DNA from 2 places in the Glutamicibacter sp. MCAF14 genome. Region 1 is predicted to be linked to the other one. Evidence: predicted binding sites of a transcription regulator. Region 1 holds the regulator's gene; the other holds the start of a gene.
The links. The regulator LexA, encoded in region 1, represses DNA repair genes until DNA is damaged. The targets are predictions, from matches to a motif close to TCGAACANNTGTTCGA.
Positions count from the first base shown of each region.

Region 2: the regulator LexA is predicted to act here: its motif matches at 8,811-8,826, upstream of AB4Y71_RS17715 (Y-family DNA polymerase).

Region 1 covers NZ_JBFREO010000003.1:42,476-52,904, forward strand. Annotated here, with positions in the region: gene hisH (imidazole glycerol phosphate synthase subunit HisH) at 1-321, opposite strand, end outside; gene hisB (imidazoleglycerol-phosphate dehydratase HisB) at 322-942, opposite strand; gene AB4Y71_RS05610 (histidinol-phosphate transaminase) at 965-2,071, opposite strand; gene AB4Y71_RS05615 (LysM peptidoglycan-binding domain-containing protein) at 2,153-2,506, opposite strand; gene lexA (transcriptional repressor LexA) at 2,764-3,483, shown strand; gene AB4Y71_RS05625 (glycoside hydrolase family 76 protein) at 3,540-4,595, opposite strand; gene AB4Y71_RS05630 (ATP-dependent DNA helicase) at 4,734-6,728, opposite strand; gene hflX (GTPase HflX) at 6,721-8,382, opposite strand; gene AB4Y71_RS05640 (class I SAM-dependent methyltransferase) at 8,709-9,314, shown strand; gene dapF (diaminopimelate epimerase) at 9,617-10,429, opposite strand, start outside.
Region 2 covers NZ_JBFREO010000018.1:40-10,468, reverse strand. Annotated here, with positions in the region: gene AB4Y71_RS17760 (four-helix bundle copper-binding protein) at 1-90, shown strand, start outside; gene AB4Y71_RS17755 (copper-translocating P-type ATPase) at 368-2,440, shown strand; gene AB4Y71_RS17750 (DUF6153 family protein) at 2,504-3,013, shown strand; gene AB4Y71_RS17745 (DUF305 domain-containing protein) at 3,135-3,740, shown strand; gene AB4Y71_RS17740 (F510_1955 family glycosylhydrolase) at 3,825-4,700, shown strand; gene AB4Y71_RS17735 (GNAT family N-acetyltransferase) at 4,697-5,374, shown strand; gene AB4Y71_RS17730 (multicopper oxidase family protein) at 5,659-7,185, shown strand; gene AB4Y71_RS17725 (TlpA family protein disulfide reductase) at 7,290-7,640, shown strand; gene AB4Y71_RS17720 (cytochrome c biogenesis CcdA family protein) at 7,640-8,431, shown strand; gene AB4Y71_RS17715 (Y-family DNA polymerase) at 8,923-10,233, shown strand; partial or broken gene AB4Y71_RS17710 (hypothetical protein) at 10,230-10,429, opposite strand, start outside.

The sequences.
Region 1 (10,429 bases):
TGGCCATTCTCCAATGCCCTCGGTTTTCACACCGTGCTCCACGCCTTCTTCGAAAAAGACCTGGTGGCCGACGCAAATGCCCAGTACCGGCAAGCCGCCAGCGATACGGCGGCCAATCCAGCGCAGCGCACCGGTTTCTGTCAGCTGTTCCATCACCGAGGCGTACGCGCCCACGCCGGGAACGACCAGCCCGTCGGCAGCCACAATCTTCTTTGGATCAGCGGTCAATTCCACTTCGGCACCGGCAGCTTCCAAAGCGCGCACGGCCGAGCGCACGTTGCCTGAGCCGTAGTCCAGAACAACTACAGTTTTCTTTTCCACTTACAGGGCACCCTTCGTGGATGGGATCTTGTCGCCCATGCGCTCATCGCGCTCTACTGCTTCGCGCAGGGCGCGGGCAAAGGACTTGAACTGCGCTTCGACGATATGGTGCGGATCGCGACCCGAGAGCACCTCGATGTGCGCGCAGATCTGCGCGTGGAAGGTGATGGCTTCAAAGACGTGACGGGTCATCGAACCAGTGAAGTGACCGCCGATCAGGTGATATTCCTGGCCTGCTGGTTCACCGGAGTGCACCAGGTATGGGCGGCCCGACACGTCGACGACCGAGCGGGACAGTGCTTCATCCAGTGGCGCATAGGAGGTGCCGAAGCGGCGGATGCCGGCCTTATTGCCAAGTGCAACGCGCAATACTTCACCAATGGTGATGGCAGTGTCTTCAACCGTGTGGTGAACATCGATATGGGTATCACCGGTGGCGCGCACGGTGAGGTCGATGAGCGAATGCTTGGATAGCGCAGTCAGCATGTGGTCATAGAACGGCACCGAGGTGCTGATCTCAGAGACACCGGTACCATCGAGGTCCAGTTCAACGAATACGGACGATTCGCTGGTGACGCGTTCCATGCGGGCGCGGCGTGCACCAATCAATTCGGCAGACATGTCTTCCTTCGCTTGTCTTGGATTACTTCTGTGAGCCGAGCAGTTCGGCAAGCCGTTCTAAGAAGGCTGTGGTTTCGGATTCGGTTCCTGCAGTGACGCGCAGGGTTCCCGGGATTCCATTGTCGCGGATGATGATGCCGGCTTCCAACAGCCCTTCCCAAATAGCATGGGGATCTTCAACACCACCAAAGAACACGAAATTGGAATCGGAGACCGAAGGCTTGAGGCCAAGTTCCTTCAGTCGGGTGACAATACGGTCGCGTTGCGACTTGATGTCTTCAACTTGGGCCAGCAACAGCTCAATGTTCTTCAACGCGGCAATGGCGGTCGCTTGGGTAACTGCCGAGAGGTGGTACGGCAACCGCACCAACCGGATCGCGTCAGTAACTTCAGGAGCTGCAGCCAAATAGCCTACGCGTGCGCCGGCCAGCCCGAAGGCTTTGGACATGGTGCGCGAGACGATCAAACGCTGGCGGCCATCGAGCAAGGTCAGTGCGGATTTGGTGCTGGCCAATGAGAACTCTGCGTAGGCTTCGTCGACGATCAGCACGCCGTCATGCTCGCTCAGGGCTTCATACACTTCGGTGATGACGTCCAGGCCAAGCGCCGTGCCGGTGGGGTTGTTGGGCGAGCAGAGAAATACGATATTCGGCTTGTGCTCGCGCACCTGTGCGGCCGCGGATTCAGCGGACAGGGTGAAATCTGCAGCGCGCGTTCCGGCAATGTAAGACGTGTCTGTTCCACTAGCAAGCAGTGGGTACATGGAGTAGGTAGGAGCGAAGCTCATCAGCGAACGGCCAGGACCGCCAAAGGCTTGCAGGATTTGCTGAAGGATTTCATTGGAGCCGTTAGCAGCCCAGATATTTTCCTTGGTCAGCGAATGCCCCAGGTAATCGGCGAGCAATTCACGCAGTTCGGTGAATTCGCGGTCCGGGTAGCGGTTCAACGTTGCCGCAGCCTTGGCCACTTCTTGGGAAATGGCGTCTACGACTGTTGGTGGCAACGGATGGGTGTTCTCGTTGACGTTCAGCTGAATGGGCACATCAATTTGTGGTGCGCCATAAGGGGATAGCCCGCGGAGATTCTCACGCAAGGGCAGCTGACTCAAAAGTTCACTGCGGTCATTCACGCATCAAGTCTACGTGCGCAGTGTGCCTGCAGGTGAATCCGCTACGAGGGCAGGTAACAAACCTGAGGCAGGTGGTGCAAGCTAGCCAGCGAGGACCGGAATGGACAAGGTCTCGCCGATCTGGATTTCGCTGCTGTTCAACGCGTTCAATTCTGCGATGTGGTCGACCGCGGAGGTTATGTCATAGCCAGTGGCGTATTCCCGGGCCAGACTCCACAGGGTATCTCCTGGAATAACGGTGACGTCCACGGTTTCGATTCCCGCCGGAGTGTTCGCTGCAGCATGCGCGTCGGAAGAAAACATTGCGATGAAGAACGCTGCTGCGACGGTGAGTGCAAAAATAGGCAGTCCAACCAGCACGGCCCATCCGCGGCGGTTGATGCGGATCTTTAGTGGCGTCTGGGTCTGATTTGAGTCAAGTGCGACGGTTGCCATGACTTTGTCTCCTCAAAAATTCAAGTGATGCGAATGTGTATTCGAAACTATCGATTCGAAAACTTGTTCTAACTTCGTATATCTGTTCTAACAGAGGTTTGCAGAACTTGTCCAGAAGTTTTCGAACAAATCTTTGAAAGAAGCTCGCTTATCTACTAAGATTTCGAAGTAGACGAGCAATGAAAACATCACACCATCTAGCTCCGACAGTTTGGACTTACGAACTTTCGAATATTTGCTAGGGAAGGCAAAATCTCATGTCAGCTTCACAACGCACTCCCCGATCGAATGCACGTTCGCTGACGATTCGCCAAAAGAAGATCCTGGAGACGATCCAGCGGTCTATCGGCAAGAACGGCTATCCACCATCGATGCGTGAGATTGGCGACGCAGTTGGCCTCAAGAGCCTTTCGAGCGTGACTCACCAGCTGAGCCAGTTGGAAAAGCTGGGCTACATCCGTCGCGATCCACGCCGTCCGCGCGCCATGGAAATCCTGCTCCCGCTGCAGCTGGCCGAAGATTCAGAGGCTGCTGAAGCTTCGAAACCAGCAGAGCCAGTCATCAACGAAGACGCCAAGATCATTGAGCTGAGCACTTCCGCTGACACCACCATGGTCCCGCTGGTAGGTCGCATTGCCGCTGGTGGCCCAATCCTGGCCGAACAATCCGTCGAAGATGTTTTCTCGTTGCCTCGTCAGCTCGTTGGACATGGCGAATTGTTCATGCTCAAGGTATCCGGCGATTCAATGGTTGACGCTGCGATTTGCGATGGCGACTGGGTAGTTGTCCGTCGCCAGCAGACGGCAGACAACGGGGATATCGTCGCAGCACTGCTCGACGAAGAAGCCACGGTCAAGACGTTCCGCCAGCGCGATGGGCATACGTGGTTGCTTCCGCAAAACTCGCGCTACGAACCAATTTTGGGCGATGCAGCAACCATCATGGGACGTGTAGTCTCCGTCATGCGCTCACTCTAATAGTTGCCCCTCGATTGCGCTGGTGCTTGGCACCAGCGCAATCTTCGTTTAATGCGCTAGCGCCCAGTGCTTGATTCGAGGCCGGCCGCGGCGCAGAAGATCATCCAACGCTGCACTGCTGCTGAAAGCCGGCGTGGCTCTTGGTCTTTTAGATGATGCGCGGTCGCCATGACCAGCGTCTTGGCGGTGTCTCGGCTAGAGGCCTCCAACCGCTCATCGGTGGCGGCAAGAGCCAGATAGCGGCAGAGGATCCCCGCAAACAGGTTGCCATCTCCTCCATGGTTGAATGCCAGCACCCCTGATTCCGAGGCCAGGGACTGCGCGGTCGCTTTGATCAGCACCTGGGCATGAGCCAGGTCCGCAGGTTCGCCGAGCTCAAGCAATGCACCAAGGACGGTTCCCTGGTTATAACTGTAGACCGCTGGTTCCAGCCGGTGTCCGCGTTCATTTATCCGCAGTCCGTCCAAGTACAGTCCGTGTTCAGAGCTGAACAGCTTAGCTTCCAGCCATTGCAGAAGCTCACGCGAGATTTCCTTCTGTCCAGTACGGGCGAAGAACAATGCCGCTGGCGCGTTAGCGGGCGTGTTTTTGAAGTCCCGCTTCCTGGACCAGTACAGGCCACCGTCCAGTACATCATCCTTGCCTTGATGAAGCTGCTTGCCCAGCACTCGCACTGCCAGCTGTGCATGCTTGTTCTTCTTACCGGACGCCTCATGGGTGAACCGAACCAAGCGTTCGCTGGCCAGGGCCAGCCATGCCATATCGTCGAAAAAATAGTTGGGCAGGACCCCGAAGTTCCGCAGGTGGATGCCACGCAATAAGGCGTTGGCCAGGGCCAGTGCTTCGCCAGCCAGCTTGTCGTTGCCTTCATTCAGGTACGCGTAACCATCATCGATGATGGCATCCAGGTAATGAGCTTGCCACCAGTAGTTCCATTCACTGAAGGGATGCGAGAGCCCGTTGAGGTCGCTGAGCATGCTTCCATCGAGCAATCGTTGCGCTGTGCTGTAGCTGCGTCCAATCCACGTTCCAGGCAACCCCATGAGGCGATACCCAAAGCGAGCGTGGGTATCGATCGCGGTTTGATGTGCCAATACCTGCATGGAATCCATGGCGCCTTTCCGACTCAAGAATTATCGCTTCTAATGCCGACATTAGCGCATCAGGAAACCTTCAAGCCGCTGGCGGTTAAATGACTTGAGCTGCCCCTTATCCAGGGGCAGCTCAGAATCATATGTTGGCAATGGCTGTTATTCGCCCGGGTTCAGACGCTTGAGAACACCGGAGATGACCTTCTTATCAACCGTTGGCCACATCGGTGGCAAGGTAGCTTTCAAGAAGCTTCCGTACCGTGCCGTGGCCATCCGCGAATCAAGGATCGCTACAACGCCCTTGTCCCCAACCGAGCGGATCAAGCGCCCAGCACCCTGGGCCAGGCGGATCGCCGCGTGCGTCGCGGCAACCTGCATGAACCCATTGCCACCGTGTTTGGCTACGTCCTCAGAACGGGCCTTGGAGATAGGATCATCGGGGCGCGGGAAAGGGATCTTGTCGATGATCACCAGGCGGCACGAATCACCGGGCACGTCCACGCCCTGCCACAGGGTCATGGTTCCAAAGAGGCAGGTGTCCCGTTCGCTGCTGAATTGCTCGACCAATGATTTCATGCTGGCTTCGCCCTGGCACAAGATTTCGACGTCCAGGCGCTCGCGCAAGATGCTGGCTGCTTCTTCTGCAGAACGCTTGGAAGTGAACAACGCCAAGGCGCCGCCACCCGAGGACTTGATCAGGTCTTCAATCTCATCCAAGGTCTCGGCCGCTAGCTGACGGCCGGGCTTCGGCAGGTGCTTAGCGACATAGAGGATGCCCTGCTTCGGGTAATCGAAGGGACTGCCCACGTCCACGCCGGTCCAAGAGGGTGCGCCAGCACCCATCAAGCCCAGGGAACCTGCGACTGAATCAAACTGCGATCCGATGGCCAACGTGGCGCTGGTCAAGATGACCGTGCGTCCGTCGAACAGGCCTTCGCGCAACTTGCCGGCTACCGACAGTGGCGCCACGTTCAAGGTGGCCGGCTGAGTTTCATCAGCCTCGACGTAGCCTCGGCCTTCGACGAATTCGCGTGGACGGGTGGTGTAGAGGACCTCGCGCCGCTCTTCGCATTCGAGCATGCGAATCGCATCATCCATAACGGCTTGCAGCTGGGAGCGTGCGGTCTGCCGACCGCCATCGGCCGGCGCATTGGCTTCCGGCTTGGACAATGCCAGCGCCAAGCGGGCCTGCTCCACAATGTCGTTCAGGGCAATGCCCATATCTTCGCGCAGGCCCTGTTCCAGCAAGCCTGTGGGCACGCCGGTCAGCGCTTTCTCCAAACGGTTGGCGGCCTTGACCATTTCATCGACGTTGACACCGCAATGGCGCTTGGCTCCACCAGCAGCGGTCAGCACCATGCGCGAAGAAAGCGCACCAGAAACCGAACTGGTGACACGATCTTGCAGTTCGTGGGCCTCATCGATGATCGCGACTTCAAAGTCCGGCAGGACCGAAAGCCCTTCAAAGGCCGAAACTGCCAGCAGCGCATGGTTGGTGATCACCACATCGGATTCGGCCGCGCGAGCGCGCGCCATTTCCGAGAAGCACTCGCCGGCCATCGGGCACTTCTGCGAGCCGAGGCATTCCATGGCCGAGACCGAGACCTGTTTCCAAGCCTTGTCGCTGACGCCGGGCACCAGCTCATCGCGGTCACCGGTTTCGGTCTCTTCAGCCCATTCGCGAAGTTTCATCACTTCGCTGGCCAGTGGAGAGTAGGTGGTGCCAGCAGGTACTGCTGGCTCATCCATGGAGAACAAGGTGCCCTCGTCATCCGGGTACCCGCCACCGAGCTTATACTGGCACAGGTAATTGGAGCGGCCCTTGAGCAGGGCCACATCCATTGGGCGCGAGAGCTTGCCCTTGAGCGATTCAAGCAATCGCGGTACGTCACGGCCAACAATCTGCGATTGCAGCGCCAACGTCGCGGTGGAGACAATCACTGGCTTGGCGCTGGTCTGCGCATGAGCCAGTGCCGGAATCAGGTAGCCCATCGACTTACCTGTTCCGGTACCGGCCTGCACCAGCAGATGCTTCTCGTCTTCCAACGCGCTGACAACGTGCTTGACCATTTCCTGCTGGCCGGTGCGCATGGCACCGCCCATGGAAGTGACCGCGGCCTCTAGAAGTCCCAGGGCCTGCTCTTGCTTATCCATGAAGGTTGAAAGTCTCCAACTCTGCAGCAAAGGAATCTCGCACCTTGACGATCAGTCGGGTGCCGTTCTCCAGATGTTCGCTTTCCAAGATCTCAGATTCACTCTGATGCAGCTTGGCGATCAAATCCCCACGGTTATAGGGAATGAGCACCTCAAGCTGGATGCCTGGTCGTGGAATCGAGGAGCTGATCTTTTCCAGCAGCTCTTCGATGCCTTCACCGGTGTGCGCAGAAACGACGGCGGTGTTCGACTCCCGGTTGCGGATGCGTTCGATGACAAACGGATCAGCCACGTCAGCCTTGTTCACCACGATGATCTCGGGGATGTTCAACGCGTCGACTTCGCCCAGCACAGTGCGTACTGCTTGAATCTGCCCTTCAGGGTCCGGGTGGGACCCGTCTACGACGTGCAAGATCAAATCCGAATCGGCGATTTCCTCCAGGGTGGAGCGGAAGGCTTCCACCAACTGAGTCGGCAAGTTGGATACGAATCCAACGGTGTCGGCCAGGGTGTAGGTCAATCCGTCCTCGGTCGCGGACTGGCGAACGGTTGGATCAAGGGTGGCGAACAACGCGTTCTCCACCAGCACCCCGGCGTTGGTCAGCCGGTTCAGCAGCGAAGACTTGCCAGCGTTGGTGTAGCCGGCAATGGCTACCGCTGGAACCGCATTGCGCTTTCGATTGGCGCGCTTGGCTTCGCGTGCAGGCTTCATGGCCTTGATCTCGCGGCGCAGCTTGGCCATGCGGTCGCGAATGCGACGGCGGTCCATTTCAATCTTGGTTTCACCCGGCCCGCGCGAACCGATGCCGCCACCGGCGGCACCCACTCGGCCACCGGCCTGGCGGGACATCGATTCACCCCAGCCACGCAGGCGTGGCAGCAGGTATTCGAGCTGGGCCAGTTCAACCTGGGCCTTGCCTTCACGCGACTGGGCGTGCTGGGCAAAGATGTCCAGGATCAGGCTGGTGCGGTCGATGACTTTGACCTTGACGATATCTTCCAAGGCACGGCGCTGCGAAGGAGCCAATTCTGCATCGACAACCACGGTATCGGCACCGGATGAGGCGACGATTGCGCGCAGCTCTTCGGCCTTGCCCGAGCCCAGGAAGGTCGATGGGTCTGGCTTGCTGCGACGCTGAACCAGTCCGTCTAGAACTTCGGAGCCAGCGGTCTCTGCCAAAGCGGCGAGCTCACGCAAGGAGTTCTCGGCGTCGGTGACAGTTCCTTCGCTCCAGATCCCGGCCAGCACGACGCGCTCAAGGCGAAGCTGGCGGTATTCGACTTCGGTGACGTCTTCCAACTCGGTGGACAGGCCTGCGACGCGGCGCAGGGCGCGGCGATCATCCAGGTCTTCCTGGTCCCCGTCAAAGTGCGACAGGCCGGAGGAAAAACGGTTCAGTGCCGTAGCTTGGCCGGCGAAGATTGAGCTCTCTTCTTCACCGAAGTGCTGGATCTGCGGGCTCTGCGCATCATCGGCTTCGAGAATTCGATCGATGGCGGCCTGAATCTGGGCATCGTCCATCGATGCCGAATCGTGTTCGTGTGACTCGGAGTTAGTCATGGTCTCCTTAGAAGTACTTCGCTTTCCAGAATAGTGCCGGTGGGCCCCACTTTGCGACGTGGCGCGTTCAGTTTCGGATGGTTCATCAAACATTCGTGGTCCTTTGCAAGGAGTAAAGGTCTATGAGCAGACAGGTGAATGCATGGTTACCGGTAAGCAAAGGCGAATGCGAGGTACTGGAAAGAAGACCCGCGAAGAAAAGAAAATGACCTTGCCGTCTGCCGAAGCATGCAGGTGGGCGCACAAAAACAGTGCCGCCGGCTGCGCGGATCGGAGGTAACCAAGAGGGTTACGTATTAGACGAAAATGAAAGTCATGGAGAAAACTCTATCAGTGAACCGGCTTGGTGCCCATATTGCTTTGCTCACGTTGCCGGCGCTGTTCTTTGGGGTATCCGAACTGGGCGATAAACTTTGCCTATGACCTCGGATCACTACTTCACCGCCAGCCCGGCCTCAGCAGACGAACGTCGCACCATCGAAGTTGAGCTCAATGGCTCGCTGCGCAAAGTACAGACTGCTTCGGGAATTTTCTCCCCTGCCGGGTTGGACAAGGGCACTGCGGTACTGCTGCAGTACGTGCCGACCCCTCACGGACGCATCCTGGATATCGGATGCGGCTGGGGACCTATTACCTTGACTGCTGCCGAGCAGTCCCCCGATTCCGAGGTCTACGGCGTTGACGTCAATGAACGTTCCATCGACCTTGCTCGGCTGAATGCTGCGGCGTTCGGCTTGTCGAACGTTGTCGTGGGCACCCCGGATTCCATAGATCCAAGCCTGCAGTTCGACACCATCTGGTCCAACCCGCCGATTCGCATCGGCAAGGATGCCCTGCATGAGCTGCTGATGCTGTGGCTGCCTCGATTGGCACCAGGTGGCGAAGCGTGGATGGTGGTCCAGAAGAATCTGGGCAGTGATTCGTTGCAGAAGTGGCTGGTAGCTCAGCTTCCTTCCGATTGGAAGGTCACCCGCGAGGCAACTTCCAAGGCGTTCCGGGTTTTGAAAGTCTCCCGCCCTGCCTAGGTCCAAGGACTAGGGCCAGCAGAATCTTCTTGGCCACGAGCTTGGACTCCAGGCAGTTCGTATCCTCGAACCATCGAGCCATGCCCCGTGGACAGGTTCGCGGGGCAAGAGCAGCGGTTCCCGATCATCACGGCGGGGCCAACCGATCATCGCGCCCGTGCCGCAGCATCAAGCATGCCAGCAGCGTGGATGGGTTTAACGCTAAAAAAATTCGCGTGGCGGAGCACCAGATCGCTGGCGCTCCGCCACGCGTGTTTAGAAACGCTGTGTTTGGCGTCATTCGCTTGCGTGCTGCGAAAAAGCTACTCCGCCCCGATGACTCCGCGGGCAACCAGATCCGCCGGCCCGCTGAGGATCGTGTCTTCGCCACCAGCATCATTGCTGCGGAATTCAACTCCCACGACACCGCCTGGCACTGAGACAGCCCACTGATTGATCAGTGCGGTGCTGCGAGCCCAGTATCGTACGGCAGCAGCTGCTGCGCATGCTCCGGTACCGCAGGAAAGGGTCTCCCCTACCCCGCGCTCGTAAACACGCATCTGCACTTGGGCCACTCCGTCTTCTTCAATGAGCGGCTCGGATGGAACTACGAATTCCACGTTGGTGCCGTTGACCGGAACCGGAGAGACCTCTGGTGCTTGGAAGAGGTCCAGCTCTTCGAGCATTTGGGCATCGGGCAGGGCCACGACGGTATGGGGGTTTCCCATAGTGATGCTCAAAGCAGGCAGCGCCTGCTCCCATCCACGTGGCTTGACCATGGAGTCAATTGACTTTTCGGTCGCTTCCTGCTCGAAGATCAATCCCCAAGGACCCAGATTCACCGCATAGCCATCGGCGAGCCGGGTAATTTCCTTGACTCCTGCACGGCTGCCGATCTGGAAGCTTTGCCCAACCTGCAGGCTGATCAGACCTTCGGCGATCAGGTAGTGCGCGAAGGCGCGCACACCATTGCCGCACATTTCGGCGATGGAACCGTCGTTGTTCCGGTAATCCATGAACCAGTAGGCCTTGGGATTATCGAGGAACTGTTCTTCATATCCTGGGACGAGGGAGGTTGGCACGGCGCGGATCAGCCCGTCTGCCCCAATGCCGAAGCGGCGGTGGCACACGGCCGC
Region 2 (10,429 bases), on a different contig from region 1:
GCTGGCATGCACGAGCATTGCCAGGTCTGCGCTGAAGCTTGCCGCCGGTGCGAAAAAGCTTGTGCCCTGCTGTTGGCGGCCATCGGCTAATCGTCTGTTGTTGGGCACGAGTGGACAGATGAGTCTTGCCAGAAAACTCGATTTATACCCCCTTGGGGTATATTCTGAACCTACGCGGGACTTAACGGGCGGTTGCCCCCAGTGTTAGGGCCGGCGTATTCAGACGAGAATTCGAGGCCGCCCTCGGGGGTCCAGGAGGGAAGCCATCATGAACCACGCACCGGAGAACCGGGAACACGGCCACTCAGTCTCCCCTGGACACGGGGGTCGCACTCTCGCATCCAAAGACAGTCACACGGGACACCCGATGTCTGAACAGCCGACTCATGGCCAGGCGACGCCGGCTGGCCATGCGCATTCGGCAGTTGACGATGAACACGCCGTCCACAGCCACGGCGAGCACGCAGGACACAGTACCGCGATGTTCAAGAATAAGTTCTGGCTGAGCCTGGCACTCTCAATCCCGGTGGTAATTTTCAGCCCGATGTTCGCCCACCTCTTCGGCTATCAGATCCCGGACTTCCCCGGCGCCGCCTGGATCGCTCCGGTGCTCGGATCGGTGATCTTCTTCTACGGAGGACTGCCCTTCCTGAAGGGCGGCTGGAAAGAACTGCGCAGCAAGCAGCCTGGAATGATGCTGCTGATCACGCTGGCAATCACTATCGCCTTTCTCTCCTCGTGGATCACCACGCTAGGCATCGGCAACTTCAACCTCGACTTCTGGTGGGAACTGGCCCTGCTGGTAGTGATCATGCTTCTGGGCCACTGGATCGAGATGCGCGCCCTAGGCTCGGCGCGCGGCGCACTAGATGCTCTGGCAGAACTGCTACCTGATGAAGCCGAACGCGTCACCGCAGAGGGCACGGACACAGTACGAATCAGCGATCTATCCGTCGGCGATATCGTACTGGTCCGCTCCGGTAGCCGGCTGCCTGCTGACGGGGAAATCACCGAAGGCCAAGCGGAACTGGACGAATCGATGATCACCGGCGAATCCAAGACCGTACCGCGAGGTCCCGGAGACAGCGTAGTGGCCGGCACTGTGGCCACGGACAGCTCCCTGCGCATCAAGGTGGCAGCCGTCGGGTCAGATACCGCTCTAGCCGGAATCCAGCGTCTGGTCTCTGAGGCCCAGGCCTCCTCCTCGAAAGCCCAAGCGCTAGCGGACCGTGCAGCGGCTTTTCTGTTCTACTTCGCTGTGGGCGCCGGCATCATCACCTTCCTCACCTGGGTGCTCCTGGGCAGTCCCAACGAGGCGGTGATCCGCACCGTCACCGTTCTGGTCATCGCCTGCCCGCACGCACTGGGCCTTGCCATTCCACTGGTCATCGCGATCTCCACCGAACGGGCGGCACGGGCTGGAGTGCTGATCAAGAACCGCATGGCCTTGGAACGGATGCGCACCATCGATGTGGTCCTCTTCGACAAAACCGGCACTCTAACTCTGGGCCAGCCTGCTCTGACCGGCATTGCCACAGCCCCTGGTCTCAGCGATAACGACTTGCTGGCACTGGCGGCCGCAGTTGAGGCGGACAGCGAACATCCCTCGGCCCGGGCTATCGTCGCAGCTGCCCGGGCCCGAGACATCCGGATTCCGACTGCAACCGAATTTACCTCGCTGACCGGGCGTGGCGTGACCGCCAACGTCGATGGAGCCGACATCATGATCGGCGGACCGAACTTGCTTGACTCCCAAGCCCTGACGATCCCGCGAGAACTGCAGGAGCAGACTCAGCCTTGGGTCGAGCGAGGCGCCTCCGTACTCCACGTGGTTCGTGCTGGGCAAGTGATTGGTGCCCTGAGTTTGGAAGATGAGATCCGCGCCGATTCCCGCCAGGCCGTTGCCGCGTTGCAGTCCCGGGGCCTCAAAGTCGCGATGATCACCGGTGATGCGCAGCAGGTCGCCGAAGCAGTGGCTGGAAAGCTGGGCATCGACGAGGTCTTCGCCCAAGTTCTGCCCCAGGACAAGGATAAGAAGGTTGCCGAGCTGCAGGCCCGCGGCCTGAAAGTGGCCATGGTCGGGGACGGGGTCAACGACTCCCCAGCACTGGCTCGGGCCGAGGTTGGCATTGCCATCGGTGCCGGCACCGATGTGGCAATAGAATCGGCGGGGGTTGTCTTGGCCGGCAACGACCCGCGGGCGGTGATGTCTATGCTGGAACTATCCAGAGCCAGCTACCGCAAGATGATCCAGAACCTGGCGTGGGCCACCGGCTATAACGTGATTGCGGTCCCGCTGGCTGCCGGAGCACTGGCGTTTGCTGGGGTGTCGATCTCTCCGGCCATCGCAGCGATCCTGATGTCCCTGTCCACCATCGTGGTCGCGCTCAACGCCCAATTGCTGCGACGCATCAATCTCGATCCAGACACCATACATTAATCACACTAGACCAGTTTCAAGCGCTTTCTTTTGCCGGGCACAGGATGCGCCAGTACCCTTGAGATGAAAACCTTCACTCTGGTGGAAAGGCAGGATGCGATGAATCAGGTTATGACGCCTCGTCGTTTCCTGTCTCTGCTTGTCCCTGCGCCGGGCAATCCTGCTGGCCGCCGCCCGGTTATTCTTATGCTGGGTTTGGCCGGAATCATCCTCGGAATCTTGGGGATGCATGTCTTAGGAGCGTCCCACCAAGCGCCAGATACTGCTGGTCTGAGCGCGACCTCTGCGCACCAAGCAGTCTCCCACGATCACGGTCCACCCGTAATGGCCACAGATGGGACGGTCGGTGGCGAGGCAGATAGTACCTGCTACGGGCCATGCAATGGCGAGCATCATCTCATGGCTGCCATGTGCGTACTCATGGTCATTGTCCTGGCCGTCTTGTGGTTTCTTCCTAAGCGTTGGTTCATTATTCCTGGCAAGGGGCTGCGCGCCCCGCCAGTCATGCCTGCACCGGCAAACCGGTTGCCGTGGACTCCCTCACTCATCGAACTCTCTATCAGTCGCACATAAAAACGCCGGCCGCTTTCCCCATACCGGGGAGAGCTCCGGCTATTCGTGCTCACCCTTGTGTGCCGTCTTGGCCGGGTATTGATGGATACCCCGTTTGAGAACACTTTGAAGGAATACCCACATGAAACGCCTGACTTCCATTTCGGCAACCGCTCTTGCAGCAGCGCTCGTCCTGTCCGGATGCTCCACGGACGCTGGCACCACCGAACCTGAAAGCACTATGTCCGGCATGGATCATGGCAGCATGCCGCCGTCGGCCTCCGATGCTGCAGCCGACCACAATAGTGCCGATGCCATGTTCGCGCAGATGATGACGCCTCATCACGAACAGGCTGTCCAGATGAGCGACATCATGCTGGCCAAGAAAAACCTGGATCCCCGGGTTACCGAGCTTGCCCAGGACATCAAAGCCGCCCAGGGGCCGGAAATCAAGAAAATGAACGACTGGCTCCAGACCTGGGGCGAGCCTATGAAGATGTCCGGAAGCCATGAGATGGACGGGATGATGACCCCGGAGGACCTTTCCAACCTCGAGGCCACCCAGGGCACCGAAGCTTCGCGGTTGTTCCTGACCCAAATGATCGCCCACCATGAGGGGGCCATCACTATGGCTGAGGACGAAGTCGCCAACGGATCGAATCCTGCAGCCGTCGAGCTGGCTAAGGATGTTGTCTCCAGCCAGGGAACCGAAATTCAGGCCATGAAGACCCTGCTAGCCGACCTCTAAAGACTCCACGTTGCCGCTGCTGCCTAGGGTGCCGACTCCCCTGACCCATCTGACCAGCACTTCTGATTGATTCAAGGAACCACCATGCTTACACAGAGCTCACTTTTGCGCGCTCAAAAACGCGCAGTCTTGTCCGTCGCCGCGCTCTCTATGGCCCTACTCACGGGCTGCACGCAGTCAATCAGCGAAGGACCCGCTGCGCAAGAAGCTGCCAGCGTCGCAGTCTTCAGCCACGTCCACGGCATGAGCGTTGACCCGGATTCCGGGCGCATCCTTTTGGCCACCCATGAGGGACTCTTCGATGCCACAGCTGACGAACCGCAGAAAATCGGGCCCACCATTGACCTGATGGGATTCGCCACCGCCGGAAAAGACGAGTATTACGCTTCCGGGCACCCGTCGACTGAGACCGGTCTGCCCGACCCGGCGGGTTTGATCCGATCAACTGATGGCGGGTCCACGTGGGAACCGCTCTCTCTTCAAGGCAAATCCGATTTCCACGCCTTGGCCGTCACCGGCGAGAGCGTCATCGGTTTTGACGGCACACTGCGGGTGACCGATGACACGGTCACATGGAACACCATAGATGCCGGCATCCAGCCCTATCATCTCGCCGGAAGCCCGCTGTCCCAAGTCGTGCTGGCCACCACCGAACAAGGAGTACACCGTTCTGAAGATGGCGGGAAAACCTGGACCTTACCCCAAGACGCTCCGGTCCTGCTGCTGACCGCTGTTGCCAGCAAATCGGTCGCCGTCGGAGTGGAACCGGATGGTGCGGTGCAGCTCAGCCGCGATGCCGGACGCACTTGGCAAGAGACTGGTGGAGTCGTCACCGGGCAACCGGCTGCCATTGCCGCCACCGGCGACGATGGCGGACAGGTGCGGATCTGGGTGGCCACCAGTACGGGTATCTCACACTCCACGGACGACGGAGCGACTTTCACCGAGAAAACCCCATGAGCCGAATAACCTCAAAGAATCCCGGCACCGGCTCACCTGTCGTCATCAGAGATGCCACAGAACAAGACCTGAGCAGGATGGCCTCGGACATGATCCGCTACCTTCCAGATGGATTATTCCCCCACTTAGGAAACCACTTCGTACGTCGTTGGATGAAAACGTTCCTCACCGAACGATTCGGGATTGCCCTTGTCGCCGTGAGTGACGATGAACAGCCAATAGGCTTCCTAATTGGCTCGACCAACCAAGTCCGCCACATCGCTGACGTACTTGCCAACCAGAAGTGGGGACTTCTCCTCTCGGGTCTCGCGGCGCTCTCCATCCGGCCACGTGTACTTCTTCATTTTCTGGGCACCCGCGCACGTCCCTATGCCCGTCGTCTGCTAGGACGCACCGCTAGCCCGGTATCCAGCGACAGAGTGATACCGTCGCCTGCTGTCATTACATCACTTGTGGTGTTGCCAGATCGGCGTGGTGAAGGAATAGGCGTTTTTCTGATGGACGCATTCCTTAAACGTGCAACAGCGGACCATGCTAGGTTGGCCGAGCTCGCCACCGCGGCCGGTGCCAACGGGGCAGGTAAATTCTATGAGAAGCACGGTTGGACATGCGTCGAGCAGCGATTCTCCAAGGATGGAATGGCAACCAGTATCTACCACCGCTATCTTCAGTAACCGGAAATGTAGGCTTCGGCCAGATCAACGACCCGCCGAACGTCGGTCACGATCTCTAATCACCGCAGGTTAGCTCTTAGGCACCGTGTTCCTCCAAGATCAGAGAGCTAGGAGTCGAAATACCAGACGGCGGCCAGCGGCATTGCAGACACGGCGGACCACCAAAGCGGCATGAGGCTGCGTAAAAACCGTAATCCGTTGGATTGACTGCGTGCCACGAGCTGGCCGCCATCCTCTATTTTCCTATGCTCCCCCAAGACTCACACTTCATAAAGGACTGCTTCATGACTTACCAATTCAACCGACGTTCCTTCCTTGGACTGTCCATTGCCACGACCGCAGCTGCTGCCCTAAGCGCCTGCGCACCCAAGGCCCAGAACTCCACCGGGGTGTCCCGAGTCCTGCCCACCGACCCGCTCATCGCAGAAGTCGAAAACTTGCGCCCCAGTACCGGAAAGACGGTCACGAAAACGCTGAAGGCAGAGTCGATAAGCACGGCAATGGCCGGAGAGAAGATCACTACATGGGGATACGACAAGAAGCTGGTCGCCCCCACACTACGTGGCATGGTCGGTGACCAGCTCAACCTGAACCTCACCAATGAGCTTCCTGAATCCACCAGCATCCACTGGCACGGTCTTGCCTTACGCAACAACGCCGACGGCGTGCCTGGACTCACACAGGAGGCAGTGGAGACTGCGACCAGTTATTCCTATGACTTCAAGCTGGCACATCCCGGCACGTATTGGTATCACTCCCACGTCGAGATGCAGCGCGAACGCGCCCTCTATGGCGCTCTGATCATTGATGATCCACAAGAACCATTGCAGTACGACAAGGAGTGGGTGATCGTCTTGGATGACTGGCTTGATGGTGTCACCGGAACGCCTGATGAAGCGATGAAGGAGCTCGCTAAGGGGATGGCACCGATGAGTGGAATGAGCCACGGTAGCGAAGACGGCGGCATGGTGATGGGCCATATGCTCATGGGTGCAACCAGCGATTTTTTGGGCGGAGATGCCGGTGACGTGGCCTATCCGTTGCATTTGTTCAACGGCACCACCATCGAAAAACCCGAGGTTTTTATGGCACAACCCGGGGATCGAGTTCGATTGCGTATTGTCAACGCCGCGGGCGACACTGCCTACCGGGTCGGAGTTCCGAAACAGAAACTTATCGTGACCCATACCGATGGATTCCCGGTCGTTCACGCTGAGGTTGACGCCGTCGTCTTGGGCATGGGAGAGCGCATCGACGCGCTTTTGACGATCCAAGATGGTTTCACACCGTTGTTGGCCTTGGCCGAAGGGAAAGCCCAAATGGCCTACGGTCTCATTGCAACCGGGACAGGTACGGCCCCAAGAAAGGGTGATCTCCCGACGGCCTTGACCGGAGAGATCGTTGACGGTGGACAGCTCACCGCCGACCCTTCCGTGAATCTTGCGGTCAAGACGCCGGACCAAGTCCACGAGCTGCGGTTGACCGGCGGAATGGAGAACTACGACTGGGGCATCAACGGCCATCGTTTCGACATGGCCAAGCCATTTGAGCATACCTTTGATCTGAAAGAAGGACAGCGCGTGGAAGTGAAATTCATCAACGACACCGACATGTGGCACCCGATGCACATCCACGGCCATACCTTCCAAATCGGGCAGTCCGGGGCACGAAAGGACACCGTGATTGTCCGTCCACGGGAAACTGTCACCGTCCAATTTGATGCCGATAACCCGGGCCAATGGCTCACACATTGCCACAATGCTTATCATGCGGAACGCGGCATGATGGGAGTATTCTCCTACGTCAAGTAGCTCACGAAACCATGGGCATGTGCATAAATCCAGTTCTACAACCATGTATAAACCGGCGCCGATCTCACAAACCGTCTCTGCAAACCTCTCAGGAGTCTGACAACATGAAAACCCTCAGCGAGTCCCAAGCACAGCGCTTGGGACGGCGTACCTGCTTGCGCGCCGGCATGCTTGCTGCCTTAGTTAAAGTGAAGGCCGAATTTATCGGCATCAATATCCGTGACGAGAAAGAAGCCGCACAAGCCTTCGAGCGCATTTTTGGGATCTCATACCCATCGGTGCAAGACACCCAAGGTGAAATCCGGCTGGCTATGACCCAATATGTCCCATTGCAGGCAGTGCCCACCACGCTGGTGCTCGACAAACAGGGACGGGTCGCGTCACGTGTCCTTGGAGCGGCCGAAAAGGCCACGCTTAAGGCCCTGATAGATACCTCCCTTCAGGAGTCGCTGTGATGAATTTGCCGCTCACCACCACCTTGGCAATTTCGGTCCAGAGCAACCCTTTTGCTGAGGTTATCCAAGATGGATCCTTGCTGCTTGCGGTTCCCGTGGCGGTCCTTGCCGGCCTCGTCTCGTTTCTGTCGCCGTGCGTTCTTCCTTTGGTTCCGGGTTATCTTGGCTACGTGACTGGGCTATCTGGTGCTGATCTCGTCGAGCAGAAACGTGGCCGCATGGTCGCGGGTATTGCTCTGTTCATCCTCGGATTCACTGCCGTCTTCGTGCTCGCCGGAGTGGTCTTTTCTCAAATCGCCGCATGGATGCGGTTCGAAGGTGCCTGGGTCACTCAGCTTCTCGGTGTGCTGGTGATTTTCATGGGCATTGTGTTCATGGGTGGATTTTCTTTCATGCAACGCGACGCGAAGATGCACCGCAAACCACCGGCTGGCTTGTGGGGTGCCCCGGTATTGGGTGTGACCTTCGGGCTTGGTTGGGCACCTTGTATCGGACCCACACTTGCCGCAGTGTTGGCAATGAGTACCGGCCTTGACCCCAACCCTGCGAAGGGCGCCTTACTGACATTCTTCTATTGCATGGGGCTGGGGCTGCCATTCCTTTTCATCGCAGTGGGGTTGCGACGCGGAATGGGTGCCATGAAGTTCCTGCGTCGGCACCAGCTATCGATCATGCGCGCGGGCGGCGGCATCTTGATTCTTCTTGGAATTCTGATGGCCACCGGCCTGTGGGGCTCCTGGGTGACGCAATTGCAGGACTGGTTCGCCAATGAGATCAGGTTGCCCATCTAATGGCACAAAAGATGTAATGGCCACAGCTACTGCCTGGACAGGCATGTGGCACTCGCTCTGAACACAGCCCACCAGCGTGTATACCGACATTCTGCTGCTGAACCGTCGCTGTAGCTAGGCATAGTTCTTCTCCGGCACTTGGTAAACCCAGAATCGGCGACAAAGTATTGGTTACTAATCTTTTCCGATGAGGCCAGAGCCGTCCAGATATGGCCGAGTCGCTGTGATGGTTACCCGAAGATGCTGCGGTGAACCACAGCCGGTCCCCCTCGGATTCCTCCATGGATTCACCGAATCTCAAGCACGAAATAACAACCACCTTATGGGTAGGCACCTCGCGAAGAGTTCGAGGTGGCTACCCATTTATTTAGCCAAACTGTCAAACCTATGTTCTATATTTTAAGAAACCAATTCGCTTAGATAGATCATGGGTTCAATATAGGTGTCATTGGGTCAACTCTTCTTAGCGAATATCAACGAAAGTGATACCGATGGTTACCAACATAGACTCCCCCAACCCACAGCTGCGGGGCGAATACATCGCTCATGTGGATGTGAATAGCTTCTATGTCTCCTGCGAACGGGTCTTTGACCCGAAACTCGATGCCCGCCCGGTGATCGTGCTGTCCAATAATGATGGCTGCGCGGTCGCGCGCAGCAGCGAAGCCAAATCCCTGGGCGTTGAGATGGGTGCGCCGTGGTTCAAGCTCGCGGCCGACGCTGAGCGCCTCGGGCTGGTTGCGAAGTCCTCTAATTACGAGCTGTATGGGGAAATGTCGGCCCGCGTCATGAAGCTTTTAGACCGTTTCTCTGCGTGGGTGGAGGTCTATTCCATTGACGAGGCGTTCCTGGGCGTGTCCGGCACGATGGATGAGCTGCAAGCCCTCGGTGAGCGGATCAAAGCGGAGGTGTTCCGGCTGACCGGGTTGCCGGTGTGCGTGGGGATCGCCAAGTCCAAGACGTTGGCGAAGATGGCGAACAAGACCGCCAAGCACCTCAAGGAACTGGGTGGGGTGTGCGTGTGGGATCGCGCGCCAGCGCAGACCACTGAGAACCTTTTGGCGCGTCTGCCGGTGGTGGAGGTGTGGGGTATCGGCCTGCGGCTGACCAAGCGGCTGCGCGGGTTGGGCATCTGGACGGCTAAAGACCTGCGCGATGCGAATGAGGTGCGGATCAGGGATAAGTTCTCCATTGTGCAGATGCGCACCGTGCTAGAGCTGCGCGGGATTCCCTGCATTCCGATGGAGGAAGAACGGGTGATCAAGGATCAGTTGATCTTCTCCCGTAGCTTCTCCGATCCGATCACTGATCGGGTGGGGATGGAGCAGGTGATGGGGATTTATGCGCAGCAAGCCTCGGCACGGCTGCATAAGCACCAGAAACAGGCCAAGGTCCTCTCTGCGTGGGCGATGACCAGCTATTACAACCAGCACCAGGATCACCAGCCAGCGATCACGGTGAAACTGCCAGGGCCAACGGCTGATCCGGTGGTGCTCACCCGCGCAGCGAAGCAGCTGCTCCCCCAGATATTGGTCGGGGTGAAATATGCGCGGGCGGGGGTGGTGGTTATGGATCTTCAACCGTTAGCCATGCAGGAAACTTTTGATCCGTTCGTGTCAGCGCATGAGGCGAAACAGATTGGCCCGTTGATTCAGCAGATCCGTTCTGAACACGGTGTGAAGTCCATCGGTTTAGGTCGTGCTGGGCTACAGCGGGGGCCGGCGTGGGAGATGCGGCGGGGGATGATGAGTCCGCGCTACACCACGCACTGGAAGGAACTGCTAACAGTGAAAGCTGCCTAAGGGTAGCGATGCTTATAGACGGCTATGGCCGCGCTCTTTGCACTGATACTTGCGCCGAGTCCCATGAAGCCCAGTACCCCTAGCACAACAACCAGCCCTGACCACAGCACCAAAACCCAAATACTGGGAGCCACGCCAGCGAGGCTTCCGCCCGCGAACAAAATTGCTACCCCGGCCAGAATCAAGGTGAAGGCTT